3 regions of the Streptomyces sp. V4I23 genome follow, and region 3 is predicted to be linked to each of the others. Evidence: riboswitches for the same ligand, from Rfam matches in the RefSeq annotation. Region 3 holds a riboswitch; each other region holds the start of a gene.
What was found. Region 3 has a riboswitch for cyclic di-AMP ahead of QFZ82_RS33595 (C40 family peptidase). Riboswitches for the same ligand answer to the same signal wherever they lie in the genome.
Positions count from the first base shown of each region.

Region 1 (9,637 bases), 5.7 Mb from region 3:
CTGGAGCCTCGGCATGCAGTCGGGGAACGGCGCCTGGGGCGCGTTCGACGCGGACAACACCAGCGCGTTCCCCAACCGGCTGCCGTTCTGCGACTTCGGCGAGGTGGTCGACCCGCCGTCGGCGGACGTCACCGCGCACGTCGTGGAGATGCTGGCGTACGAGGGCAAGGCGGGCCACCCGCGGACCCGCCGGGCGATCGAGTGGCTGCTCGCCGAACAGGAGCCGAACGGCGCCTGGTTCGGCCGCTGGGGCGTCAACTACCTCTACGGGACGGGGTCCGTGGTTCCCGCGCTCACCGCGGCCGGACTGCCCGGGTCCCACCCGGCCGTGCGCCGGGCGGTCGCCTGGCTGGAGTCGGTGCAGAACGACGACGGCGGCTGGGGCGAGGACCTGCGCTCCTACCGCGAGGAGAAGTGGATCGGGCACGGGCCCTCCACCGCCTCCCAGACGGCCTGGGCGCTGCTGGCCCTGATCGCGGCGGGGGAGCAGGACGGCAAGGCCGCCCGGCGGGGCGTCGCCTGGCTCGCCCGCACCCAGCGCGCGGACGGCTCCTGGGACGAGCCGCAGTTCACCGGGACCGGCTTCCCCTGGGACTTCTCCATCAACTACCACCTGTACCGGCAGGTCTTCCCGCTCACCGCGCTGGGCCGCTTCGTGCACGGCGAACCCCCCGCCGCCCGCGCGCACACCCGCAAGGGGGGATGATGGCCCGTCCCCCGGAGCCGGCCGGCTCCGCCGCACGGCTGCTGATCGCCTGCGCGCTCGGTATCGAGAAGGCCGCCCTGCGCAGCGGCGTCCGCGCCCTGGACGCGGACGGAGGGCCCGGGGACGTCACGGTGCTGCGTACCGGAATGGGTCCGGTCAACGCCGAACGGGCCGTGCTCGCCGCCTGCGCGAGCAGCCCACTGCGCGAGGCCGCCGTCGTCGCCTCCGGCTTCTGCGCGGGGCTGGCCCCGGGCATGCACCCCGGTGACCTCGTCGTCGCGGACGAGACCCGCGTCGACGAGGTCACCACCGCGTGCACGGCTGCCGGACTGCTGCGCCAGGCGGTGGCCAGGGCCGTACCGGGACGCACCGTGCACGGCGGCCTGCTGACGGGCGTCGACCATGTGGTGCGGGGCAGCGAGCGCGCCCGGCTGGAGGCCACCGGGGCGATCGCCGTCGACATGGAGTCCGCGGCCACGCTGAGCAGCGCGCTGCGCGCCGGCCCCCGCCCGGTTGCGGCCGTCCGGGTGGTCGTGGATGCTCCGGAGCACGAACTGGTCCGAATCGGCACGGTACGCGGTGGAATATCGGCTTTCCGCGTTCTTCGTGCCGTCCTTCCTGCTTTCTACGAATGGCACCGTTCTTTGCTGCTCCCCAGGAGGTGAGCCAGATGGCCATGCCGCTCCGCCAGACCATCAGGGTCGGGACGTATCTCTTCGAACAGAAGCTCCGCCGGCGTGAGAAGTTCCCCCTCATTGTTGAACTCGAACCACTGTTCGCCTGCAATCTCGCGTGCGAAGGGTGCGGCAAGATCCAGCATCCCGCCGGCGTGCTCAAGCAGCGGATGCCGGTGGCGCAGGCGGTCGGGGCGGTGCTGGAGTCCGGGGCCCCGATGGTCTCCATCGCCGGCGGCGAACCGCTGATGCATCCTCAGATCGGCGAGATCGTCCGCCAGTTGGTGTCCCGGAAGAAGTACGTCTTTCTCTGCACGAACGCGCTGCTGCTGCGCAAGAAGATCGAGAACTTCGAACCGTCACCCTTCTTCGCCTTCGCCGTGCACATCGACGGACTGCGCGAGCGGCACGACGAGTCGGTCGCCAAGGAGGGGGTGTTCGACGAGGCGGTGGAGGCGATCAAGGAAGCCAAGCGCCGCGGCTTCCGTGTCACCACCAACTCGACCTTCTTCAACACCGACACCCCTCAGACCGTCATCGAGGTCCTGAACTACCTCAACGACGACCTCGAGGTCGACGAGATGATGATCTCGCCCGCGTACGCCTACGAGAAGGCGCCCGACCAGGAGCACTTCCTCGGTGTCGAGCAGACGCGTGAGCTGTTCAGGAAGGCGTTCGCCGGCGGCAACCGGCGGCGCTGGCGGCTCAACCACTCCCCGCTCTTCCTCGACTTCCTCGAAGGCAAGGCCGACTTCCCCTGCACGGCCTGGGCCATCCCCAACTACTCGCTGTTCGGCTGGCAGCGCCCCTGCTACCTGATGAGCGACGGTTACGTCCCCACCTACCGCGAGCTCATCGAGGACACCGACTGGAGCAAGTACGGACGGGGCAAGGATCCGCGCTGCGCCAACTGCATGGCGCACTGCGGCTACGAACCGACCGCCGTGCTCGCCACCATGGGTTCGCTCAAGGAATCCCTGCGCGCCGCCCGCGAGACGGTCAGCGGCAGCCGGTGATCCCACGGCGGCGGCGAGCGGCGGTCCGCCGGACCGGCCCGCCGCGGCCCGGAGCCGTCCAGCATGTGAAGGGGGCAGACATGTCGATCCGCGAACACATCCGGGGGCCTCGGGACCTCACGGCGCTCACCGGGCCCGACCTCGGTCCGGCGCCCGCCATGGCAGCCCAGGGCCGGCCTGCCGAGGGCCCAGGCAAGGAGAACTGAGTGATGACCGAGGCGTCCGAGGGCTTCGACCTGGCGACACTGCTGGCCAGGCGCGGGGCCGAACGCTACGAGCTGCACGCCCGTCACCTCAACCACCAGCTTCCGCGCATGCTGCACACCATCGGCTTCGACAAGATCTACGAGCGGGCCGAGGGCGCGTATTTCTGGGACGCCGACGGACACGAGTACCTGGACATGCTCGCCGGGTTCGGCGTCATGGGCCTCGGGCGTCACCATCCGGTCGTACGCAAGGCCCTGCACGATGTGCTCGACGCCTCACTGCCGGACCTCACCCGCTTCGACTGCGCTCCGCTGCCGGGCCTGCTGGCGGAGAAGCTGCTCGCCCACACCCCGCACCTGGACCGCGTGTTCTTCGGCAACAGCGGAACGGAGGCGGTGGAGACGGCGCTGAAGTTCGCCCGGTACGCCACCGGCCGGCCGCGGATGCTCTACTGCACGCACGCCTTCCACGGGCTGACCACGGGGGCCCTCTCGGTCAACGGCGAGCCCGGATTCCGGCAGGGCTTCGAGCCGCTGCTGCCCGACTCGGCGATCGAGCTCGGTGATCTGGACGCCCTGGAGCGCGAGTTGCGGAGCGGCGACGTCGCTGGTCTGATCGTCGAGCCCATCCAGGGCAAGGGGGTGCTGCCGAGCCCGCCGGGATTCCTGCGGGCCGCACAGGAGCTGCTGCACCGGCACAAGGCGCTGCTGATCGCCGACGAGGTGCAGACGGGCATCGGGCGCACCGGCGACTTCTACGCCTTCCAGTACGAGGCGGGCGTCGAGCCCGACATGATCTGCCTCGCCAAGGCCCTGTCCGGCGGCTACATCCCCGTGGGGGCGACGCTCGCCAAGGACTGGATCTTCAAGAAGGTCTACTCGTCCATGGACCGAGTGCTGGCGCACTCCGCCAGCTTCGGATGCAACGCCCAGGCGATGGCCGCGGGCCTCGCCGTCCTGTCGGTGCTGGAGGACGAGCAGGTCGTGGCGAACGCCCGGGTGACGGGCGAGCTGCTGCGGGCGCGGCTGGCGGCGCTCGTGGACCGCTACGAGCTGATGCGGGAGGTCCGCGGCCGCGGCCTGATGATCGGGATCGAGTTCGGGCGCCCGGAGTCGATGCGGCTGCGCAGCCGGTGGGCCATGCTGCAGGCGGCCCGGAAGGGACTGTTCGCGCAGATGGTCGTGGTCCCGCTGCTGCAGCGGCACCGGATCCTCACTCAGGTCTCCGGCGACCACATGGAAGTGATCAAGCTGATCCCGCCGCTGATCATCGGCGCGCGCGAGGTGGACCGGTTCGTGGCGGCGTTCACGGCTGTCATGGACGACGCCCACAACGGCGGCGCCCTGATGTGGGACTTCGGCAGGACACTGGTCAAGCAGGCCGTGGCCAACCGCTGAGCGCACCCCCGGTGGCCCTTTGCCTGAGAGGCAAGAAACTTGCCTCATGGGCAAGAGCCTGGCGCAATGGTCGCATGACCACTTCCGCCGCACCGACGGGGGAGGGGATCCATCACGTCGCGCCGCGGCTGCGCGAGCTGCGCCGTCGGCGCGGGCTGACCCTCGAGGCCGCCGCCCAGCGCGCCGGGCTGTCCCCGGCCCATCTGTCCCGGCTCGAGACCGGGAACCGGCAGCCCTCGCTGCCGATGCTTCTCGCCCTTGCCAGGATCTACGGTACGACGGTCGCCGAGGTCCTCGGCGAGCTTCCGCCCGAGCGCGAGCCGGTCATCCGGGCCGGCCGCCGGGAACCGGCGTCCGCCGACGGCTGGACGTACCACCAGGTCGGCGCTCCCGGCCGGGCCATGCAGGCCCTGCGGGTGGTCGTCCCGTACGGAGCCCAGGGCGATCTGATCAGGGTGCATCCCGGCGAGGAGTGGCTGTACGTCCTCGGTGGACGGCTCCGTCTCGGCCTCGGGGACGCCGTCCACGAGCTGGCGCCCGGGGACAGCGCGCATTTCGACTCGCTCACGCCGCACCGCATCGCGGCCGCCACGCCCGAGGGCGCGGAGCTGCTCTTCATGCACACCCTGCTGCAGAGTCCCGATCCGCACCCGCACGTCTGACCCCGGAGGTTGTGATGACGCCCACATGGGACCCCCTGGACAAGCCCCTGCCGGACACGCCCGAGAACAGGCGTGAGGACCGCTTCCCGCGCGGCCTGGTCATCCGGCTGTTCGCCTACCTCGTGGCGGGGCACCTCGTCGCCGCGTTCCTCTACCTGCTGTTCCTCGTGGGCGGTCAGAACCAGTAGGGGGCCCTGACCCCGGGCTCAGCCCTCCTCGACGAGCCGTTCGCGCAGCCGCTCACGGGTCGTCGCGGAGAGCCCGAGCCCCTTCGAGAGGTACTGCTCGGTGCCGCCCCACGTCTCGTCGATCGTCTCGAACGCGGCGGACAGATAGGTGGCGCGGGCGTCGAACAGCGGGCTCAGCAGCTCCATGACCTGCGCCGACATGGCCTCGGGGGAGTCGTCGCCGCGCTTGATCTTGTAGCGGCGGTGCGGGTCGTTCGACTTCAGGTAGTCCGCCTCGATCGCCTCGCGCTCCACGCCGACGGCGAGCAGGGTCACCGCGATCGACAGGCCGGCGCGGTCCTTGCCGGCCGCGCAGTGCATCAGCGCCGGGACGCTGTCCTCGGCCAGTGCGTGCAGGACGCGGCTGTGCTCGGCGGTCCGCTCCTTGACGATCATCCGGTAGGAGGCGATCATCCGGGCGGCGCCCTTGCCGTCGTCCAGGATCGACTTCAGCTGGTCGAGGTTGCCGTCCCGGACCATCTTCCAGAACTCCGCGCCGTCGGCCGGGTCGCTCAGCGGGAGATTCACGTTCCGCACGCCCGGGAGCTCGACGTCCGGGCCTTCCAGCCGCTGGTCCGCCGCATTGCGGAAGTCGAAGATCGTGTGCAGCCCGAGGGACGCGAGGAAGGCGGCGTCGTCCTCGGTGGCGTGCGCGAGGTGCCCGCTGCGGTAGAGCCTGCCGTGCCGCACGCGCCCGCCGTCCACGGTCGGCAGTCCGCCCACGTCCCGGAAGTTTCGCACTCCGGCCAGCCGGGGTTCGGTCGACGGGGCCTGCGGCAGCTGCTGCGTCACGTGGACTCCTTCAGGCGACGGCCGTCGGCGCCGGTCGCCGACGATGGCGGGATCCGACGATACGGCACAGGTTCATCGGGCAATCATGTCGGTCGTGATGCGTTCCGCGTCCGCGGGCGTGGCGGAACCGGCCGCCCCGGCACCGTCATGAGGGCCGGGGCCCGCGGGCGCACCCGCGCATGACGCATCCGCGCACGACGCATCCGCGCACGACGCACCCGGGCTCCGCGTGAATGGCAGGCGCCGTGATCGAAAACCGGTGAGTGTGGCGGCCCGGCCCGATTCCCTTTGCGTGAAAGGGGCCTGCTGTCATTCGCGTGGTGTTTCTCCGGGATGCGGCTTGGCTGAATTCAGGGTGACCGGAAGCGGGCGGTGAGGGGCTCCGTCACCGGCCGCGCGGCGACAGGGGACGAAGTCGGGCGTTGCGGACGGCGCTTGGTGTGCAAGTGCACGCTTAGGCGATTATTTGTGTCTTCTGTCCGAATTGAGCCTTTGCGGATAACGTGCCCCGTCTGTGGGGTAGATGGGGCACGGCTCGTGAGCAGGATCATATTCGTGACGGAACGTGCCTGCTTTCCCCCACTCAATTCCGTGGTCAGCAAGGGAATTGACTGTCACTCGTCCACGGAGGGTGACGAGTGGGGCGGCCCGGAAATCGCGACCGGGAAAGCCGGGGGAAATTCGCGGCTTGTTCCGCCCGGTGGACTCGCCTACGGTCACGCTCAATCCGGACGGACCGCCTAATCCTGCCGCCGACCGGACTTCGAACCCACCCACGCGTGGCAGGAGCGGGGGACCCAGGTAGTACGCCGTATCCGGAGAATTCGGACGGCTCGGGGTTAATTCGCGCAACCAGCGCGAACGGGCATCTCCAGCCCGAACCCGACAGCTCACCTCGCAGGCGCCGGAGAGGAATGCGCCATGCCCGGAAAGGGTAAGCACCGCCGTCCCAAGGTCAACCCCCTCACTCGCGGCCTCGTCGCCGCCGGTACGGGCAGCGCCGCCATAGCCCTGCCGCTGCTCGGCGCAACCGGCGCCAACGCCGCGACCCCCGCCGCCGCTCCCCAGGAGGCCGCTCCGGCCTCGGTCGCCGCGGCCGCTCCGGCCGCGGCGAAGGCCCCGAAGACGTACACCGTCGTCGCCGGCGACTACCTTGCCAAGATCGCCGACGAGCAGAACGTCCGCGGCGGCTGGAAGAAGCTCTACAACGACAACCGCCGTGCCATCGGTGCGGACCCGGCGCTGATCCACCCGGGTCTTGAACTGACCATCAACGCGAAGTCGAAGGCGAAGAAGGACCCGGAGCCGCGCTCCGAGTCCACGTCCCGGTCCTCGCGCGACGCCTCGCGGGCCGCGGCCCCCGCCGCCGCGGCTCCCGCCGCAAAGGCCCCCGCCGAGAAGGCCGCCCCGGCGTCCTCCGGCTGGACCGCCCCCGTCGGCGGCGGTGTCTCCACGCCGTACCGCGCGTCCGGTGCCATGTGGTCCAGTGGCTACCACACCGGCGTCGACTTCATCGCCGGCAGCGGCACGAGCGTGAAGTCCGTCGGTCCGGGCACCGTCGTCTCGGCCGGCTGGAGCGGCTCGTACGGCAACGAGGTCGTCATCCAGCACGGCGACGGCACGTACTCGCAGTACGCCCACCTCTCGTCCCTGTCCGTCTCCAGCGGTCAGAGCGTTGCGGGCGGCGAGCAGATCGGTCTGTCCGGTTCCACCGGCAACTCCACCGGTCCGCACCTGCACTTCGAGATCCGTACCAGCCCGTCGTACGGATCGGACATCGACCCGCTGGCCTACCTGCGCCAGCACGGCGTCTCCATCTGACGTACACCGGCGGCCCGTTGGGCCGCCGGCCGCGCATCCCTCGTTCCGTCCGGCGGCGGAGCGGGGGATTCCGCGTATTCCGGCTTGACGGAAACTTGACAGGTGGCATAGATCACCTCTCGTCAACCCCTCCTTACGGTCGCGTAGGTCACATCCGTAAAGGAAAGATGTGCTCCCGTGGCAGACGATTCGAGAACAGAGAACACGGGTGCATTCGGGTCGTACGCGGCGATCGGTGACAGCTTCACCGAGGGCGTGGGAGACCCCGGTCCCGACGGGACGTACGTCGGCTGGGCGGACCGGTTCGCGGTGCTGCTCGCCGACCTGACGCCGGAGCACACCTTCCGGTACGCCAACCTCGCCGTACGCGGCCGCCTCCTCGACCAGATCGTCGACGAGCAGGTCCCGAGGGCCAAGGAACTCGCCCCCGACCTGGTGACGTTCTGCGCGGGAGGCAACGACATCATCCGGCCGGGCAGCGACCCGGACGACGTGGCCGAGCGGCTCGAGCGGGCCGTCGCCGACCTCAAGAGCTCGGTCGGCACGGTCATGGTGACCACCGGCTTCGACACCCGGGACGTGCCGGTCCTGCGTCATCTGCGCGGAAAGATCGCCACGTACACCGCGCACGTGCGGGCCATCGCCGACCGCCACGACTGCCCCGTCCTCGACCTGTGGTCGCTCAAGTCCGTTCAGGACCGGCGTGCGTGGGACGCGGACCGGCTGCACCTGTCACCCGAGGGCCACACCCGCGTCGCCCTGCGCGCCGCCCAGGTGCTCGGTCTCGACGTGCCCGCCGACCCGGACCAGCCCTGGCCGCCGCTCCCGCCGCGCGGTGCCTTCGAGGTGCGGCGCGACGACATCCAGTGGGCGCGCGAGTACCTGGTGCCGTGGATCGGCCGGCGACTGCGGGGCGAGAGCTCCGGCGACCATGTGGCGGCCAAGCGCCCGGACCTCCTGCCGCTCTGAGCCGAGGCGGCACGGTGCCCGGGGCACGCGCCCCGGGCGCCGACGCCCCGGCTAGCGGGACGCCGTGAGCGCCTCGCGGTCCACTCCCAGCTCGCGGGCCAGCGCCTCGTCCGTCCACTGCAGCATCGCCGCACGGGTCAGCGACCCCGCGTACGACGTCATCTGCACGGCGAGCCCGTCGAGGAACGCCGTCAGACGCCAGGCCGCGGCCGCCGGGTCCTCGCACGGGAACTCCCCGGCCTCCGCGCCCTCCGCGATCACCTCGGCCAGCGCCGCCTTCCACTGCTGGTCGAGGGCGCGGGCGACCTCGCGCAGGGTCGGATCGCGCAGGGAGGCGGCCCAGGCGTCGATCCACAGCCGCCAGCCCTTGGCCTGGCCGGTCGGGGCGTACCAGCGGACGGCCGTCCGCAGCCGGCGCAGCGCGGAGGTGCGCCGCCCGAGGATTTTGCGCAGGTGGGCCAGGTCGGCGTCGGCGGCATGCGTGAACGCCGCGGCGACCAGCTGTTCCTTGGACGAGAAGTGGTAGAGCACCAGGGCGCTGGAGACGCCGAGGGACGAGGCGACATCGGCGATCCGCACGGCCGCCACGCCCCGCTGCTCGATCTGCTCGACAGCCGCGTTCAGCAGTTCCTCACGCCGCTCCGACACGTTCAACCGAATCCTGGCCACGGCGTCACCCTACACAGCCGATCTTGGGCGGGATCCCCTTCCTGCCGAGGCGGAAGGGGATCCGGCGGTCCGGGCTCAGGCCGCCGTTCCGGTGGCGGACCGTGCGGCGGCCGGGATCTCGCAGTGGTCCTTGAAACCCTGGCTGGTCAGGCCGAGTGCCGCATTGATGCGCGAACGCAGGTTCTCCACCGCCACCATCGCCGTCAGCTCCACGAACGCCTCCTCGCCCAGCGCCGTGAGCAGGCGCCCGGTCAGCTCGTCGGTCACCTCCAGGGGATTCGCGGTCATCGCCTCGGCGTACTCCATGACATCCCGCTCCCGCGGGGATTAGACGTCGCTGTCCCGCCACACGGGGACGTCCTGCACCTTGCGCGCGTCCATCCCGCGCGTCCGGTTCTCCCAGTGGCCGAAGTCCATGCACCAGCTGGGGAGGGGCCAGGAACACCGGCGCCGGGGTGCGCGTTGCCCGTCATGACGGATCGGACGCAGCGCAGGAC
Region 1 covers NZ_JAUSZW010000004.1:1,112,525-1,122,161, reverse strand. The annotation lists gene shc (squalene--hopene cyclase) at 1-706, shown strand, start outside; gene QFZ82_RS07260 (1-hydroxy-2-methyl-2-butenyl 4-diphosphate reductase) at 706-1,371, shown strand; gene hpnH (adenosyl-hopene transferase HpnH) at 1,377-2,396, shown strand; gene QFZ82_RS07250 (hypothetical protein) at 2,477-2,602, shown strand; gene QFZ82_RS07245 (aspartate aminotransferase family protein) at 2,606-4,000, shown strand; gene QFZ82_RS07240 (helix-turn-helix domain-containing protein) at 4,075-4,662, shown strand; gene QFZ82_RS07235 (DUF6126 family protein) at 4,677-4,850, shown strand; gene QFZ82_RS07230 (tyrosine-protein phosphatase) at 4,869-5,681, opposite strand; cyclic di-AMP (ydaO/yuaA leader) riboswitch at 6,442-6,598, shown strand; gene QFZ82_RS07225 (M23 family metallopeptidase) at 6,603-7,502, shown strand; gene QFZ82_RS07220 (SGNH/GDSL hydrolase family protein) at 7,680-8,471, shown strand; gene QFZ82_RS07215 (TetR/AcrR family transcriptional regulator) at 8,523-9,140, opposite strand; gene QFZ82_RS07210 (hypothetical protein) at 9,216-9,446, opposite strand.
Region 1: another riboswitch for cyclic di-AMP. It lies ahead of QFZ82_RS07225 (M23 family metallopeptidase); the one in region 3 lies ahead of QFZ82_RS33595 (C40 family peptidase).

Region 2 (9,637 bases), 2.1 Mb from region 3:
CAGTTCACTCAATGGTCGCCTGTATGTCACGTGGAACACGGGGTGGCGACATTCGGGCGGGCTGTTGTTCTCCCGTGCTGATCTCGATAGTTGTCCCGTGTTTCAACGAAGAGGAGATCATCGGCCGCTTCCATGACCATGTGACCGCCGAACTTGGCCTGCTCGGGCAGGAATTCGAGCTGGTCTACGTGGACGACGGAAGCCAGGACAGAACGCTCGATCTCCTCCAGGAGATCGCCGAGGCCGACTCCCGTACGCGTTATGTCTCCTTCAGCCGCAACTTCGGCAAGGAGGCGGCGATGCTCGCCGGTCTCCAGCATGCCGAGGGCGACGCGGTCGTCATCATGGACGCCGACCTGCAGCACCCGCCGGAGCTGGTCCGGCGCATGCTGCTGCTGCACGAGGAGGGCTTCGACCAGGTCATCGCCAAGCGCACCCGCAAGGGCGACCGGGTCACCCGCACCGTCACCGCCCGCGCCTACTACTGGCTCATCAACCGGCTGGTCGACGTCGAGCTCGTGGACGGCGTGGGCGATTTCCGGCTGCTGTCGCGGCGGACGGTCGACGCCATTCTGGAGCTGACCGAGTACAACCGGTTCTCCAAGGGGATTTTCGCCTGGGTCGGATTCCGTACGACGACTTTCGAGTACGAGAATGCGGTGCGCGAGCAGGGCCGCTCCAAATGGAGCTTCGGGAAACTGCTCAACTACGGCCTGGACGGACTGCTCTCCTTCAACAACAAACCGCTGCGAGCCGCGATCTATCTGGGAATGCTGCTCCTCGCGGTCGCCATGGCGTACGCGGCGTGGATCGTCGGTGTCGCCCTGGTGAACGGCGTGGACACCCCCGGGTATGTCACCCTACTCGTGGCGGTCATCGCGCTCGCCGGCGTGCAGATGCTGATGCTGGGGGTGGTCGGCGAGTACGTCGGCCGCATCTACTACGAGGTGAAGCGGCGTCCGCACTTCCTGGTGAAGGCGACCAACGCCGGCCTTCCCCGACGGGACGACGAGCGGAACAGGCGCGCGGGGGAACTGGTAGGGAAATGACGGTACGGGGCCAGATCGTCAGGTTCGCCCTGGTGGGAGCGGTGAACACCGGGACGTACTACGGCCTGTACCTGGTGCTGCTGACCTGGCTCCCGTACGTGGCGGCGCATGTCGTCGCCTTCCTGCTGAGCATGGTCGGCTCGTTCTTCCTGACCTCGTACTTCACGTACCGCACGCGGCCGACGTGGCGGAAGTTCCTGCTCTTCCCGCTGACCAACGCGGCGAACTTCGTGGTGACGACGAGCGGGGTGTACCTGCTGGTGGACGTGCTCCACTTCGGCAGCCGGTACGCCCCGCTGATCGCGGCGGCGGCGGCGATCCCCGCCACGTTCGTGGTCTCCCGCACGATCATGCTCCGCCCGGACAGCCGCCGTGAACCCGCTCCGGAGCCGGAGCGGGTCCGTACGTAGGGCCCGGCCTCCCCGCCGCATCCCCACCGCCTGGCGAATCGTTTGGCGAATCAGTGGCCCACGCCACTCCGACTGCCTACCATCGATCATCGCAAGGCCTTGTGCGCCCACCCGTCGCCCGACCACCACCCCTCAACGAGGTGCTGCGCACCACCCTTCATATGCACATCACGCCGGGAGGCCCCTTTGCACCGCCGTCGTCGCACCGCGCTCGTCGTCTCCGCGATCATCGCCGCCGCGCCCCTCCTCGCCGCCTGCGGCAACGAGGCACACCCCGGGGCCGCCGCCGTCGTCGGCGGGCAGCGGATCGAGGTGTCCACCGTCCAGGCCGAGGTCAAGGACGTGCGCGACGCGCAGCAGGCGTCACCGCAGGCCGCCCAGCTGATCAAGGACACCGGGCAGCTCGGGCGGGCCAAGCTCTACGACCTGATCGTGGACAGGATCGTGGAGAAGGCCGCCGCCGACGCCGGGGTCAAGGTCACCCGCAAGGAGATCCAGGACGCGCGGGCCGCGCTCACGGAGCAGTCCGGCGGGCAGGAACAGCTGGCCGCCATGTATCTGCAGCAGCGCGGAGTCGCCCCCGGCCGGCTCGACGAGGTCGTGCGCCGTGACGTCCTCGTGAACAAGCTGGCCACCGCGCTCGGCGTGACGAACGGCCCCGAGGGCCAGGAGCGGATGAACGAGGTGTTCACCGCCGCCGCCAAGTCGCTGAAGATCGACGTGAACCCGCGCTACGGCGCCTGGGACGACACCAAGCTGGAGCTCGGCGCCTACAAGGCGCCCTGGATCACCCAGGTCTCCAAGGACGCGGAGGCCGTCGAGGCCGGTGCCTGAGCCGAGGTAGGTTCGAGGGGTGACCGAACCTGTCGACGCCGGCCGTATCGTCCTGCTGACCGCCAGCCACCGCGTGGCGCCCGGGCTGCTGTCCTGGCCGGCGTGGCAGACGCTGCACGCCGCCGACCAGGTGCTCTGCGCCGACGCCTCCCACCCGCAGCTGCCGTACCTGCGCGAGGCGGGTGTCGCCGTCGAGCAGGCCACGCCGAGCGCCCGGGAGCTCGTCGACGCCTGTGCCGGAGGGCGCACCGTGGTCGTCCTCGCCTCCGGCGAAGGCGACCGGGCGCTGACCGACGGACTGGCAGGCCTCGGCGGTTCCGGCCAGGTCCGGATGCCGGACCTGGAGCTGCTGCCCGGCTCGTACGACCTGCCCGGCGCGCGGCTGCTCGACCTCGTCGAGGTCATGGACCGCATCCGCCGCGCCTGCCCCTGGTCCTCGCAGCAGACGCACAAGGGCCTCGCCAAGTACGGCATCGAGGAGGCGTACGAGCTCGTCGAGGCCATCGAGGACGGCGACCGCGCCGAACTGCGCGAGGAGCTCGGCGACGTACTCCTCCAGGTCGTCTTCCACGCGCGCATCGCGGAGGAGGATGCCGAGGCGCCGTTCTCGATCGACGACGTCGCCGGCACCATCGTCGAGAAGCTGATCCACCGGCATCCGCACGTCTTCGGCGACGAGACCGCCGAGACGCCGGAGGAGGTCAAGGAGCACTGGCTGCGCACCAAGGCGATCGAGAAGCAGCGCGCGTCGGTGACCGACGGCGTCCCGCTCGGCCAGCCCGGCCTCGCGCTCGCGGCCAAGCTCGCCTCCCGGGTGCGGACGGCAGGACTGGACGCGCCGCCGCCGGCCGGCGAGGGCATCGGGTACGAGCTGCTGCACCTCGCCGTACGCGCCGAGGCGGACGGCGTCGACCCGGAGGCGGCCCTGCGCGCGGCGGCCCGCGCCTACCGCGACGCGATCCGCGCGGCGGAGGGGCGCAGCGGCCCGGATACCGTCGGGGTGTGAACGACCCGAACACCGCGCCCGAACTCTTCACCTGGGAGTTCGCCACCGACCCGTACCCCGCCTACGCCTGGCTTCGCGAGCACGCGCCCGTGCACCGCACCGCGCTGCCCTCCGGGGTGGAGGCATGGCTGGTGACCCGGTACGCGGACGCGAAGCAGGCGCTCGCGGACCAGCGGCTGTCCAAGAACCCGGCGCATCACGACGAGCCCGCGCACGCCAAGGGCAAGACGGGTATCCCGGGCGAGCGCAAGGCCGAGCTGATGACGCATCTGCTCAACATCGACCCGCCGGATCACACACGGCTGCGCCGCCTGGTGTCGAAGGCGTTCACACCGCGGCGCGTGGCGGAGTTCGCGCCGCGCGTGCAGGAACTGACGGACCGGTTGATCGACAACTTCGCTGCAAAGGGGAGCGCCGACCTCATCCACGAGTTCGCCTTCCCGCTGCCCATTTACGCCATTTGCGACATGCTGGGCGTTCCCCGCGAGGACCAGGACGACTTCCGCGACTGGGCCGGGATGATGATCCGTCACGGCGGAGGTCCGCGCGGCGGTGTCGCCCGCTCTGTGAAGAAGATGCGGGGATACCTGGCCGAGCTGATCCACCGCAAGCGGAACGACCCGGGGGACGACCTCATCTCGGGGCTCATCAAGGCGTCGGACCACGGCGAGCACCTGACGGAGAACGAGGCCGCCGCGATGGCGTTCATCCTTCTCTTCGCGGGCTTCGAGACGACGGTCAACCTCATCGGCAACGGCGTGTACGCCCTGCTGCGCAATCCCGTGCAGCGCGAGCGGCTGCAGAGCTCGCTCGCGGCCGGCGAGAGCGCCCTGCTGGAGACCGGCGTGGAGGAACTCCTGCGCTACGACGGTCCCGTCGAGCTCGCGACCTGGCGGTTCGCCACCGAGGCGCTGGACATCGGCGGACAGCGGATCGCGGCCGGCGACCCCGTGCTCGTCGTCCTCGCCGCCGCCGACCGCGACCCGGAGCGGTTCACCGAGCCCGACACGCTCGACCTGTCCCGGCGCGACAACCAGCACCTGGGATACGGACACGGCATCCACTACTGCCTCGGCGCCCCGCTCGCCCGGCTCGAAGGACAGACGGCGATCGCGACCCTGCTCAGGAGGATGCCGGACTTGCGACTTGCGGGCGATCCAGCCGATTTGCGGTGGCGTGGGGGACTCATCATGCGCGGATTGCGCACTCTGCCCGTTGAGTTCACCGCCCTCAGGGGCTGACGCAGCGTCAAGTCTGTGACTTTTACGTGATCTGCGCTGCATCGACTTGTGACTCACGTTCGAATGCGGCTACGTTCACCGTCGACTCGGCAGGCATCAGCAGGCCGCACAGTCCCCAGTAGTCACGCGAAAGGCAACCGCATGCGCTCCGGGAACGGACGTCACCGCCGCCCCCGTCAGGCTCCGGCCATCGTCGTCGCGGCAGGGGTGACCGGATCCGCCATCGCGCTCCCCCTGCTCGGCGCGGGCTCCGCCTCCGCCGCCGACGCGGCCACCTGGGACCGCGTCGCCGAATGCGAGAGCAGCGGCATGTGGAGCGCTGACCTCGGCAACGGCTTCTACGGCGGGCTGCAGATGTCGCAGCAGACGTGGGAGGAGTTCGGCGGCACGGCGTACGCGCCGAGCGCCGACCTGGCGAGCCGTTCGCAGCAGATCGCGGTCGCGGAGAAGGTGCTGGACGCACAAGGGCCCGACGCCTGGCAGGTGTGCGCCCCGATCGCGGGGCTGACCAACGACGACGCCGCGACCGGTGTCGACCCCGGGGACCTCCTGCCCCTGCCGGACGAGAGCCCGGAGGCCGGCGCCGACACGAGGTCCGACACGGGTGAGCCGGCCGACTCCGACTCCGGTGACGCGGGCGCCGGCGACCCGGCCGCGGAAGCGCCGGACGGTTCGCGGGAGACCCCCGAGCCGGACGTCTCCACGACGCCCACGCCCGAGGACGGCAACGCGCAGGCGTCCCCGGTCCTGTCCGCCGGCACGGACGGTGCCGAGGCGTCCGACCCCGCGACCGGCGCGGGCAGGCACCGGGGCGAGCCCGCCCCCGACGATGCCGAAACGGGCATCGAGGATAAGGAGCGCGAAAGCGGTCGTCATGCCTCACGAGGTGACGCATCGGCACGTGACGGGGTGACAGAGGGCGCGTCCGACGGTACGTACACCGTCCGGCCGGGCGACACTCTGTGGGCCATCGCCGACGAGCGCGAGGTGCCCGGGGGGTGGGGCGCCCTCTACGAGGCGAACGAGAAGACTGTGGGCGCCGACCCCGATCTCATCCTCCCCGGTCAGAGCCTTGATCTCGGCCTGAACGGCGAGTAGTTCAAGCGGCGATTCGCCGGTATATGTCCGTTCTGTGTAAGTGAGACAAGGGTCTCTTTGCCGCAACTGGCCGATATCGCCCAGCAAATTCGCCCAAGCCATGCCCGACCTGCGCAAACGCCTCCCAAGTGGAGGGAAGTTCGGGCGATTTCTCCCCGATGTTCGACTTTGGACATCGGGGAGCGGTGTGTTTACGGTCGGAACCGCTCGCCACCGCGGGCACCGTCGACCGTCACGCCGAATCCTGCCGTCGGTCGGGGGGAACAGTCGTCGCTCAGTGCGCCGAAGGCAGGAGCGGGGGACCCAAGGTAAGTGCCGGTCCCGGCCGTCGATCACGACGGCCGAGAACGGCTGGGGGTGGAGCCGCGCGCATCGACGCGCGGCCGGGCAACTCTTCCGGCCCGAACCCGACAGCTCACCTCGCAGGCGTCGGTGAGGAGAAGCTCCATGCTGCGTTCCGGCAAGGCCAAGCACCGCCGCTCGTCGAAGACTGTTCGTCTCGCAACGCTCGCCGGCGTCGCCGGTGCCGCCATCGCGGCCCCGATGCTCGGCGCGACCTCGGCGTCCGCCGCCACCGCCTCCGAGTGGGACGCCGTCGCCCAGTGCGAGTCCGGTGGCAACTGGTCCATCAACACCGGCAACGGTTACTACGGCGGCCTGCAGTTCTCCGCCTCCACCTGGGCGGCCTACGGCGGCACCGCGTACGCCCCCTCCGCCGACCAGGCCTCCAAGTCCCAGCAGATCGCGATAGCCGAGAAGGTCCTCGCCGGTCAGGGCAAGGGCGCCTGGCCGAACTGCGGCGTGGGCCTCTCCAGCGCCCCCTACAACGGCGGCTCCGCCGAGCCGGCGTCGCAGCCCGCCGCCGAGCCGGCCGAGAAGCGTGCCGAGGTCCCGACCACCCGCTCCGAGCGTGCCGAGGCCCCCGCGCCGAAGAAGGCCGCGGCCACGTCGTTCAAGAAGGGCGACGGCGAGTACAAGGTCAAGGCCGGGGACACCCTGGGCAAGATCGCGGAGGCCGAGAAGGTCAAGGGCGGCTGGAAGAAGCTCTTCGACCTCAACAAGGACGTCATCGAGAACGCCGACGTCATCTACCCGGGCCAGCAGCTCCACCTGAGCTGACCGCCCGCCGTCCGCGGGCCCGCGGACGGGTTCCGAGCACCCCGGTCCGGCGCTGCTTCCCCCGTAAGCGCCGGGCCGGGGTTTCGGTCGTGAAGGGCCCCGAAGAGCCTTACTTACGGGTAGCTTGCGGGGGTTTTGTCCGGCAAGCCCAGCGTTCATGCCCTTTTTCGTCCCACGGGGCGGGCATCGGCCGGCCTTTGTCCCCGAGACGGTTAGGCTCTTGCCGCAAGGCCAAGCAGACCTCTGCACATTTCTCGCGTCACATCCCAGAAGGAGATGCTCGTGCCGTCCATCGACGTCGTCGTAGCCCGGGAAATCCTGGACTCCCGAGGCAACCCCACGGTCGAGGTCGAGGTTGGCCTCGACGACGGCAGCACGGGTCGTGCTGCTGTTCCGTCCGGCGCCTCCACCGGTGCGTTCGAGGCCATTGAGCTCCGCGACGGTGACCAGAACCGTTACCAGGGCAAGGGTGTCGAGAAGGCCGTCCTCGCCGTCATCGAGCAGATCGGTCCGGAGCTCGTCGGCTACGACGCCACCGAGCAGCGCCTGATCGACCAGGCGATGTTCGACCTGGACGCCACCGACAACAAGGCGTCGCTCGGCGCCAACGCCATCCTCGGTGTCTCCCTCGCCGTCGCGCACGCCGCCTCCGAGGCGTCCGACCTGCCGCTCTTCCGCTACCTGGGCGGCCCGAACGCGCACCTGCTGCCCGTTCCGATGATGAACATCCTGAACGGCGGCTCGCACGCCGACTCCAACGTGGACATCCAGGAGTTCATGATCGCGCCGATCGGTGCGGAGTCCTTCTCCGAGGCCCTGCGCTGGGGCACCGAGGTCTACCACACCCTCAAGAAGGTGCTGAAGACCAAGGGCCTGTCCACCGGCCTCGGCGACGAGGGCGGCTTCGCGCCGAACCTCGACTCCAACCGCGCCGCCCTCGACCTCATCCTCGAGGCCATCAAGGAGGCCGGTTACGCCCCGGGCAAGGACATCGCGCTCGCGCTGGACGTCGCCGCGTCCGAGTTCTACAAGGACGGCGCGTACCTGTTCGAGGGCAAGGCCCGCTCGGCCGCCGAGATGACCGAGTACTACGAGGAGCTCGTCGCCTCCTACCCGCTGGTCTCCATCGAGGACCCGCTGTTCGAGGACGACTGGGCCGGCTGGAAGGTCATCACCGACAAGCTCGGCTCCAAGGTCCAGCTCGTCGGCGACGACCTGTTCGTCACCAACCCGGAGCGTCTGGCCCGCGGCATCGAGGAGGGCACCGCCAACGCCCTGCTCGTCAAGGTCAACCAGATCGGTTCGCTGACCGAGACCCTGGACGCCGTCGAGCTCGCCCAGCGCAACGGCTTCAAGTGCATGATGTCCCACCGCTCCGGCGAGACCGAGGACGTCACCATCGCCGACCTGGCCGTCGCCACCAACTGCGGCCAGATCAAGACCGGCGCCCCGGCCCGCTCCGAGCGCGTCGCCAAGTACAACCAGCTGCTGCGCATCGAGGAGATCCTCGACGACGCCGCGGTGTACGCCGGCCGCAGCGCCTTCCCGCGCTTCAAGGGCTGACCACGGGCTGACACCCCCGCCTCCGTACGTCCCCGGCCCCGGTCCCGTACCGTGTCCGGGGACGTACGCGTGTGAAAGGGGAGGCGAGAGAGCATGGCACGCAGGCCGGAGCCGGACCGGTTCTCCACCGCGACGAGACTGCGGCTGCTCGGCGAGCAGACCGCCGCCCGCGTCTACCGGTCGCAGAGCCGTCGCCAGGCCCGCCGCTCCCGGCTCACCGGCCGGGCCGCGTTCCTCGCACTGGTCGTCTGTTCCCTGGTGGTCGCCCTCGCCTACCCGATGCGCCAGTACGTCTCCCAGCGCGCCGAGATCGCCGAGCAGGAACGCCGGATGGCCGAGGCCCGCGAGCAGGTCGAGGAGCTCCGGGACGAGAAGGCCCGCCTCCAGGACGACATGTACATCCGGCGCCTCGCCCGTGAGCACCTGCACTACGTGCTCCCGGGCGAGACCGGCTACACGGTGATCGACCCCGAGACCGCCGAGGAGCGCCGCGAGGACGAGAGCGCGGCGGACCGGCCCTGGTACTCGAACGTCTGGAACGGCGTGGACAACGCCGACCGCCAGTAGCCCCCAGTAGCGAACACAGCAGCAAGGCAGGCATGGAAACCCCTCCTCCCACCACCGAGCACACCGAGCCGACCGACGCGGACATCGCCGCGTTCGAGCAGCAGCTCGGCCGGCCGCCGCGCGGACTGCGCGCCATCGCGCACCGCTGCCCCTGCGGGCAGCCGGATGTCGTCGAGACCGCACCCCGTCTGCCGGACGGGACGCCCTTCCCCACGCTGTACTACCTGACCTGCCCGCGGGCCGCGTCCGCCATCGGCACGCTGGAGGCCAACGGCGTCATGAAGGAGATGCAGGCACGCCTGGCCACGGATCCCGAGCTGGCCGCCGCCTACCGCGCCGCGCACGAGGACTACATCGCGCGCCGCGACGCGATCGAGGTGCTCCAGGGCTTCCCCAGTGCGGGCGGCATGCCGGACCGGGTGAAGTGCCTGCACGTCCTGGTCGGCCACTCGCTCGCGGCGGGCCCCGGCGTGAACCCGCTGGGGGACGAGGCGATCGCGATGCTGCCCGAGTGGTGGCGCAAGGGCCCGTGCGTGACCGGCCTCGTCACGGAGGAGGACGACAAGTGACCCGCGTCGCCGCCGTCGACTGCGGCACCAACTCCATCCGGCTCCTCGTCGCCGACGTCGACCCGGAGTCGGGCAGCCTGGTCGACCTCGACCGGCGGATGATCATCGTCCGGCTGGGGCAGGGCGTCGACCGCACCGGGCGGCTCGCCCCCGAGGCGCTGGAGCGGACCTTCGCGGCCTG
Region 2 covers NZ_JAUSZW010000004.1:4,741,880-4,751,516, forward strand. The annotation lists gene QFZ82_RS23885 (glycosyltransferase family 2 protein) at 75-1,049, shown strand; gene QFZ82_RS23890 (GtrA family protein) at 1,046-1,459, shown strand; gene QFZ82_RS23895 (SurA N-terminal domain-containing protein) at 1,646-2,293, shown strand; gene QFZ82_RS23900 (nucleoside triphosphate pyrophosphohydrolase) at 2,313-3,299, shown strand; gene QFZ82_RS23905 (cytochrome P450) at 3,296-4,540, shown strand; gene QFZ82_RS23910 (transglycosylase family protein) at 4,682-5,638, shown strand; cyclic di-AMP (ydaO/yuaA leader) riboswitch at 5,909-6,082, shown strand; gene QFZ82_RS23915 (transglycosylase family protein) at 6,086-6,757, shown strand; gene eno (phosphopyruvate hydratase) at 7,034-8,320, shown strand; gene QFZ82_RS23925 (septum formation initiator family protein) at 8,414-8,887, shown strand; gene QFZ82_RS23930 (DUF501 domain-containing protein) at 8,920-9,456, shown strand; gene QFZ82_RS23935 (Ppx/GppA phosphatase family protein) at 9,453-9,637, shown strand, end outside.
Region 2: another riboswitch for cyclic di-AMP. It lies ahead of QFZ82_RS23915 (transglycosylase family protein); the one in region 3 lies ahead of QFZ82_RS33595 (C40 family peptidase).

Region 3 (8,928 bases):
TCATAACGGCCTGTACGTCCTGTACATTTTTTACAGAACGCAGCTCGCCCGACTCCGACGAGAGGCATGCCATGAACCGTCCTGCCGCCCGCTACGTCCTGCCCGAGTTCACCGAGCGCACCAGCTCGGGCACCCGCACCCTCGACCCGTACTCGAAGCTGCTCGACGAGCGGATCGTCTTTCTCGGTACCGCCGTCGACGACACCGCCGCGAACGACGTCGTCGCCCAGCTGCTGCACCTCGAGTACGCGGCCCCCGATCAGGACATCTGCCTGTACATCAACTCCCCCGGCGGCTCCATCAGCGCCATGACCGCGATCTACGACACCCTGCAGATCATCACCTGCGACATCGCCACCACCTGCCTGGGCCAGGCCGCTTCGACAGCCGCCTTGCTGCTCGCCGCGGGCACCCCGGGCAAGCGGTCGGCGCTGCCCGGCGCACGTGTCGTCGTCCAGCAGCCCGCCGTGGAGGAGCCGTTGCGCGGCCAGCCGTCCGATCTTGAGATCCACGCCGCCGAGTTGCTGCGCCTGCGGGAGCAGCTGGCGGCCATGCTCGTACGCCACACCGGACAGGGCGCCGAGCGCATCGCGGCCGATCTGGAGCGGGACAGGATCTTCGACGCCGAGGCAGCGAAGGGATACGGCCTGGTGGACCACGTCATCGGGAGCCGCAAAGCCTCGCCGGCCGGGGCGAGGTGAGCGAGGGATGCTGCTCCCGGAGCTGCCACCGCTTCCCGGGCTGACCCGCGCGGAGGCGGAGTTGATCGACAGGTATCTCGAAGTGGTCGATCTGCTGGGGCGGATCAATCCGTCCCGGGTCACCCACACCTACGGCGCGCTGCGCGCCGCTCAGGCACTGGTCGGGCGGGCGACCGCCCTGAAGGACGCCCTGACGCTGATGCACCTGCGCGGGGAGAACGAGGTCTACGCGGACACGCTCGCCGAGGCGCTGCGGATTCTCGACGGGGAACGCAGAGCGAACCGGGTGACCATGCCCCCGGTTTCGACGAGTTGACGGTCGATCCGCTGCTTTCCGCCAAGGGGGCCGCGGCTTTCGTACCCCGTTCGGTGGAGTTTCGGCGACGTTGTTCCGTGCCGCAGGAGTTGCGCCACGCACACCACCGATTTGGCGGAGTCGAACGGCTTCCGCGCTGGTACGACCATGATTCCGCGTCAGGCGAGGCGACCGCCAACATCCCTGTCCACCCGAACAGATCAGTCGTGATTGGCTTCACAAAAGCCGTTTCAACTCGGAAATCGGACATCCATGAGTGACGATCGCTGGGACGACAAGCCCCCGCCACCTTGACGGGGCGGTCCGGGCGGACGCTGAATCCTGCCGCCGCACCGGACGACTGGTCGACAGAAGTGCATCGGCAGGAGTGGAGGACCCGAGCAGCACGGGGTGACCGGTGATCCCGGTAGGCCCCTTGGGGTGAAGCCGCTTCGGCGGCCGGGCGTCTTCGCCAGTCCGAACCCGACAGGTCACCCTTCACAGGCGGCTGACGAAGGGTTGCGCATGACTGCGCAGATGCATGTCCCGTTCCTGCTCACACGTGCGGGCGCCGTATCGGCACTGACCATCGCCGCCGTCGGCGGCACGCTCCTCGCTCCCGGCACCGCCCCCGAGGCCCACGCGATCACCAGCTACGCGAGCAAGGCACTCAAGGTCGCGGCATCGAAGAAGGGGTCGCCGTACAGATTCGGCGCCGTAGGCCCGCACCGCTTCGACTGTTCCGGGCTGACGCAGTACTCGTACAAGAAGGCCGGCAAGAAGCTGCCGCGCACCGCTCAGCAGCAGTACAACCGTACGCGCCATGTCTCCGCCTCCCAACGAAAACGCGGTGACCTGGTCTTCTTCCATTCCGGCGGCTACGTCTACCACGTGGGCATCTACGCCGGCCGAGGGCGGATCTGGCATTCGCCGAAGACGGGCGACGTCGTGCGGCTGGCCAAGATCTGGACCAGGGGCGTCTCGTACGGCCGGGTGCGCTGACGGCCCGCCTTCCGGCTGCCCCGCCTTTCCGGCTCCCCGGCGGCGGCCCCGCGCCTGAGAATCGTCCGCACCCACCATGGTGCGACGGACCGGTGCCGGTCAGTGTGCCAGCGGCTGGACCAGCAGGGTCGCGCCGAGCGTGGTGAGCGCGCCGCCCGTGACTCCTTCCACGGCACGCGTGGTGCGCGGCCTGCGCAGCCACCGGCCCAGCCGGTCCACCAGGAGGGCCACCGCCGGGAACCAGATCAGCGCCAGGAGGACGACGATCGCGGCCAGCAGCAGGGTGCGCGGCAGCACCGCCGCGCCGTCGGGCACGAACTGCGGCAGCAGGCTCAGGAACAGCACCGGCGCCTTCGGGTTGAGGACGTTGGTGAGGAAGCCCTGCCGCAGGCCGCGCCCGACGCCGTGGGAGGGCGCGGCGCCGTCGGGGGCGGCGGGCCCTTCGAGCGGGCGCAGCGCGGAGCGCACAGCGCGCAGGCCCAGCCACAGCACGTAGATCCCGCCGGCGATCTGCAGCGTCCGGTAGAGCACGGGCACCGCCACCAGCACCGCGGCGAGTCCCGCCACGGCCAGCGCGGTGTGCACCAGCAGCCCGCCCGCCACACCGACCGCGCAGGCGACGCCCGCGCGGCGCGAGGCGAGCGCACTGCGTACCACCACGGTGAAGTCGGCACCCGGCATGGCGACCATGCCCGCGGCGACACCGGTGAAAGCGATCAGGTGTGCGTCCATGCCCTCCAGCCTGCCGTCTCAGTGCCTTCAGCGTGTATGGGGAATATCCTGGGTCAGCCAAAAGCAATGCTTAAGGGGTGCGATGTACGACCCGACCCGGCTGGCCGCCCTGGTCGCTGTCGCGGAGGCCGGTTCCATCACCCGCGCCGCGGCCCGCCTGGGTTACACCGCCCCGGCGCTCTCCCAGCAGCTGGCCAAGCTGGAGCGCGAGGCCGGAGCGCCTCTGCTCGTGCGCCACCACCGCGGGGCGCGGCTCACGGCCGCGGGTGAGCTGCTCGCGGAGCGGGCGCGCCGGGTGCTGGACGAGATGGACCGGGCGCGGCACGAGCTGGCCCGGCTGTCGGGGCTCGCGGGCGGCCGGCTGCGGGTGGCCACCTTCACCACGGTCGGCATCCACCTGCTGCCCCCGGTGCTGAGCGCCTTCCGGCGCGCCCATCCGGATGTGGACCTGACCGTCGCCGAGTACGAACCCCCGGATGGGGTCACGGCAGTGGCGCGCGGCGCCATGGATCTCGCGCTGACGCATGCCTACGAGCCCGCCGATCCGGCGCCGCCCCCGCCGGGGGTGGTCGTGGAAACGCTGCTGGTCGAGGAGCTGGTGCTCATCACCGCTCCCGGGCACGCCCTGGCGGGCGGATCGGGGCGGCTGCCGGTGAGCGCACTCGCCGGGCAGCCGCTGATCAGCAGCGCTCCGGCGCATCCGCCGCGCAAGGGAGTGGAGGGTGCGCTGGCCGAGGCGGGGGCGACGCCGGCCGTGGTGTGCGAGTCGCCCGGTTACGCGCTGGTGTGCGCCCTGGTGACCGCGGGGATAGGGGTGGCGGTGGTGCCGGAGATGGTGGCGGCGATGTCCGCCACGCCGCTGCAGGTACGGCAGTTGGAGCCGGCGGCCTTCCGCCGCACGATCTCTGTGGCGCACCGGGGAGAGGAGTCGGGGCCGGCGGCGCAGTCGCTGCGGGCTCTCCTGCGGAGCTCGTTCGGACGGGCGGGTCAACAGGGCACTGCGGCCAGGGTGTGGTGAACCCGGGCGCGGATCAGCCCTTCACGGGTACGGTCCACGGCAGGGCGATCCACACGGTCTTGCCGCCCTCCTCGGTGGGTGTCACGGAGAGCCGCCCGCCGTACTGCGCGGTGAGACTGCGGATGATGACCATCCCCCGGCCGTTGTCCTGTCGGACGGCGGCGGGCAGCCGGCGCGGCCAGCGCGGGTGGCTGTCGGTGACGCCGATGCACAGTCGCTCGTCCCGTTCGAGGCGCACGTCGACGGTGAAGGTGGGCGACTGGCCGAAGGTGTGCTGCACTGCGTTGGTCGCCAGTTCGGAGACGATCAGCCGCAGGGTGTCGACGGCGTCGGTGCCGTCCGGCAGACCCCATCCGCAGACGACATCGGTGACATATCTCCGGGCGGCGGAGACCGATGCCGGATCGCTGGGCAGAGTGACGGATGCTTCTTGACGGTCTGCCATGGCGACGCTGTCCCTTTCCCACCGGGCCGGGCTCCGACTCGTAGCGGATGACACGCGAGGACGGCCACGGATTGCGCTTCGGCGTCAGACTGCCACTTGTCGTCAGGCCGGTGCGGCAATCCACCAAGATACGTGCATATCTGTCGCTCAAAGCGGTGAAGTCTGCGACGAGAGACCGTATTTGGGGACGGACCGCACGCTCCGGACCGGCTGTTCTCAGCCCCGCGGCGCGGAGGCGATGATCGTCGCGACGGCCGTGTCGACCTGCCGGGCGGTCAGATCGGCGCGGGCGGTGAGCCGGATGCGCGAGATGCCGTCCGGCACCGACGGGGGCCGGAAGCAGCCCACGACCAGACCTGCCGTCCGGCAGTCCGCCGCCCAGCGCAGCGCCGCCTCCGGGGAGGGCGCCTGCACGGACACGACGGCCGCGTCCGGCCGCGCGGCGGTCAGTCCCGCGTCCGTGAGCCGCCGGTGCAGCACGGCCGCTACCTCCCGCGCCCGGCCGGCGAGCTCCGGTTCGCGGCGCAGCACCCCGACGGCGGCGAGCGCGCCGCCCGCCGCGGCCGGTGCGAGTCCGGTGTCGAAGATGAAGGTCCTGGCCGTGTTGACCAGGTGCGCGATCACCCGCGCCGGGCCGAGGACCGCGCCGCCCTGGCTGCCGAGGGACTTGGAGAGGGTGAGGGTGGCGACGACTCCGGTCGCGCCGGCCAGTCCGGCGGCGTCGAGCGCGCCCCGGCCGCCGTCGCCGAGGACGCCGAGGCCGTGGGCGTCGTCGACGAGCAGGGCCGCGCCGTGTTCGCGACAGGCTGCCGCGAAGGCGGGCAGCGGCGCGGCGTCGCCGTCGACGGAGAACACCGAGTCGGTGACGACGAGGGCGCGGCGGTCCGGGTGGGCGCCGAGGGTCTTGCGTACGGCGTCGGGGTCGGCGTGCGGGACGACCGCGGTCTCGGCACGGGCGAGCCGGCAGCCGTCGACGATGGAGGCGTGGTTGCCCGCGTCGGACACGACGAGGGCGTCGCGTCCGCCGAGGGCGGTGACGGCGGCGAGGTTGGCCGCGTAGCCGGAGGACAGGACGAGGGCAGCCTCGAAACCGCAGAACGCGGCGAGTTCGCGTTCCAGCTCGGCGTGGAGCGCGGTGGTGCCGGTGACCAGGCGGGAGCCGGTGGCGCCCGCGCCCCAGCGGCGGGCGGCGTCGGCGGCCCCGGCGGTGACCTCGGGCCGGCGGGTCAGTCCCAGGTAGTCGTTGCTCGCCAGATCGAGCAGGGGCGAGTCGGCGGCGCGTGGCCGGAGCGTGCGCACGAGGCCCGCACGCTCGCGACGGCGCGCCTCGTCGTCGATCCAGTCGAAAGGATCCTGAGTGGCCTGCGGCATGAGGGGTCCGGTCCTTTTGTAGGCAGCGCACAGACCTTAACCGCGTGCGGGCCGGGTGCGGATGTGGCCATGCACACACCTCAATCCGCCGCTGTTGTGGGGTTCCTCCTTGGCCCGGGCGGCTGCCGTGGGTAAGGATCAGCGCCATGGACCTGCTGAACACCCTGGTGGAGAAGGGGCTGCGGCGCGAGCTGCCGACCCGTGAAGAAGCGCTCGCCGTACTGGCGACCTCCGACGACGATCTGCTCGATGTGGTGGCCGCGGCCGGCAAGGTGCGCCGCCAGTGGTTCGGACGGCGGGTGAAGCTCAACTATCTGGTCAACCTGAAGTCCGGCCTGTGCCCCGAGGACTGCTCGTACTGCTCGCAGCGGCTCGGGTCGAAGGCGGAGATCCTCAAGTACACCTGGCTGAAGCCGGACGAGGCGTCCCGGGCCGCGGCCGCCGGCGTCGCGGGCGGCGCCAAGCGGGTCTGCCTGGTGGCGAGCGGGCGCGGCCCGACGGACCGGGACGTAGACCGGGTGTCGAAGACGATCGAGGCGATCAAGGAGGAGAACGAGGGCGTCGAGGTGTGCGCGTGTCTCGGTCTGCTCTCCGACGGCCAGGCCGAACGGCTCCGCGAGGCGGGCGCCGACGCGTACAACCACAACCTGAACACGTCCGAGGGGACGTACGGGGACATCACGACCACGCACACCTACGCGGACCGCGTGGACACGGTGAACAAGGCGCACGCCGCGGGCCTGTCCGCGTGCTCCGGTCTGATCGCCGGCATGGGCGAGAGCGACGAGGACCTGGTGGACGTGGTCTTCGCCCTGCGCGAGCTGGACCCGGACTCGGTGCCGGTGAACTTCCTGATCCCCTTCGAGGGCACCCCGCTCGCCAAGGAGTGGAACCTGACCCCGCAGCGGGCGCTGCGCATCCTGGCGATGGTGCGCTTCGTCTGCCCCGACGTCGAGGTGCGTCTCGCGGGCGGGCGCGAGGTCCATCTGCGCACGCTGCAGCCGCTCGCGCTGCACCTGGCCAACTCCGTCTTCCTCGGCGACTACCTGACCAGCGAGGGCCAGGCGGGCAAGGCCGACCTGGAGATGATCGCGGACGCCGGCTTCGAGGTGGAGGGCACCGACACGACGACCCTGCCCGAGCACCGCGGGGCGGTCGGCGGCTGCGGTTCGGTGTGCGGCGACGACGAGGGCTCGGGCGGCTGCCACGACGCGTCCGCCGCGGCGGAGGCGGAGGCCGCTCCGTCGGAGGTCCCGGCGGCCCGTACGGACCTGGTCGCCGTGCGCCGCCGCGGCGCCGGGACGGACCTCGCGCCCAATGCGTGAGTTCACGCCCGGCGAGCTGCGTGCCCTGGACCGCGCCCACGTCTGGCACCCGTACGGTCCGATGCCCGGCCGGGAGGAGCCGCTGGTCGTCGAGTCCGCGGCCGGGGTGCGGCTCAGGCTGGCCGAAGAGATCCACGGGCAGCGCGAGTTGATCGACGGCATGTCGTCGTGGTGGTCGGCCGTGCACGGCTACAACCACCCCGTCCTCAACGAGGCGGCGACGGCGCAGCTGGGCCGCATGAGCCATGTGATGTTCGGCGGGCTCACGCACGAGCCCGCCGTACGGCTGGCGGCCCGGCTGGTGGAGATCACGCCGGAGCCTCTGCGGCATGTCTTCCTGTCCGACTCGGGCTCGGTGTCGGTCGAGGTCGCGGTGAAGATGTGCCTGCAGTACTGGCGCTCGGTGGGCCGCCCGGCCAAGCAGCGGCTGCTGACCTGGCGCGGCGGCTACCACGGCGACACGTGGCAGCCGATGTCGGTGTGCGACCCCGAGGGCGGCATGCACGGTCTGTGGCAGGGCGTGCTGCCCCGGCAGCTCTTCGCGCCCGCCCCGCCGGCCGACTACGACGAGGTGTACGCGGACGGGCTGCGCGAGCTGATCGGGCGGCACGCGGACGAGCTGGCCGCGGTGATCGTGGAGCCGGTGGTGCAGGGCGCGGGCGGCATGCGCTTCCACTCCCCCGCATACCTGCGGGTGCTGCGCGAGGCGTGCGACGAGCACGGCGTGCTGCTGGTCTTCGACGAGATCGCGACCGGTTTCGGCCGCACGGGCGCGCTGTTCGCGGCCGGTCACGCCGGTGTGGCCCCGGACGTGATGTGCCTGGGCAAGGCACTGACCGGCGGCTACCTGTCGCTGGCCGCGACGCTGTGCACCTCCCGGGTGGCGGACGGGATCTCGCGGGGCGAGGTCCCCGTGCTCGCCCACGGCCCGACGTTCATGGGCAACCCGCTCGCCTCGGCGGTGGCGTGCGCGTCCATCGATCTGCTGCTCGGCCAGGACTGGCAGCGGGAGGTGGAGCGCCTGGAGACGGGCCTGCGGGCCGGTCTGGCCGAGGCCGCCGCCCTGCCGGGCGTGAAGGACGTCCGGGTGCTCGGCGGTATCGGTGTCGTACAGCTGGACTGCGCCCTTGACGAGGCGGCCATGGCCTCGGCGACGGCGGCCGCCGTGCGGGAGGGCGTGTGGCTGCGCCCGTTCCGGGACCTCGTGTACACGATGCCGCCGTACGTGACGGGTGACGAGGACCTGGCGCGGGTGTGCCGCGCGGTCCGGGCGGCGGCGGCAGCGGGCTGACGCCAGGGCCGCGGCGCGCATGCGGCGCCCGGAGGAGACGAGCGAGACAGGACAGGGAAGCACCATGACAGTGATCGTCGTGACCGGGACGGGAACCGAGATCGGGAAGACCGTCGTGACGGCGGCCGTCGCCGCGCTCGCCGTGGCCGAGGGCCGGTCGGTCGCCGTGGTCAAGCCGGCGCAGACCGGGGTCGGGCCGCACGAAGCGGGCGACGTCGACGAGGTCCGGCGGCTCGCCGGGCCGGTCACGGGCGTCGAACTGGGCCGGTTCCCGGAGCCCTTGGCGCCCGCGACGGCCGCCCGGCGGGCCGGGCTCGCCCCCGTCACGCCCGACGCGGTGGCCGAGGAGGCCGGGAAGCTCGCGGCGGAGCACGACCTCGTGCTCATCGAGGGGGCGGGCGGCCTCCTCGTACGGTTCGACGAAGCGGGCGCGACACTCGCCGACGTGGCGGGTCTGCTGGGCGCTCCCGTGCTGGTCGTCGTGCCCGCCGGCCTGGGCACTCTCAACACGACCGCGCTGACCGCCGAAGCCCTGCGCGCCCGTGGGCTCGACCAGCTGGGCGTGGTGGTCGGCAGCTGGCCCGGCCGGCCCGACCTCGCGGCCCGCTGCAACCTCGCGGACCTGCCGGAGGCGGCGGGCGCTCCGCTGCTGGGGGCGGTCCCGGAGGGCGCCGGGGCGCTCGCGCCCGCCGCGTTCCGGGAGCGGGCCGGGCAGTGGCTGGCCCCGCGACTCGGCGGCGGCTGGGAC
Region 3 covers NZ_JAUSZW010000004.1:6,856,221-6,865,148, reverse strand. The annotation lists gene QFZ82_RS33605 (ATP-dependent Clp protease proteolytic subunit) at 72-701, shown strand; gene QFZ82_RS33600 (hypothetical protein) at 709-1,017, shown strand; cyclic di-AMP (ydaO/yuaA leader) riboswitch at 1,320-1,518, shown strand; gene QFZ82_RS33595 (C40 family peptidase) at 1,522-1,998, shown strand; gene QFZ82_RS33590 (LysE family translocator) at 2,098-2,730, opposite strand; gene QFZ82_RS33585 (LysR family transcriptional regulator) at 2,813-3,748, shown strand; gene QFZ82_RS33580 (ATP-binding protein) at 3,762-4,193, opposite strand; gene QFZ82_RS33575 (8-amino-7-oxononanoate synthase) at 4,410-5,564, opposite strand; gene bioB (biotin synthase BioB) at 5,711-6,889, shown strand; gene QFZ82_RS33565 (adenosylmethionine--8-amino-7-oxononanoate transaminase) at 6,882-8,180, shown strand; gene bioD (dethiobiotin synthase) at 8,245-8,928, shown strand, end outside.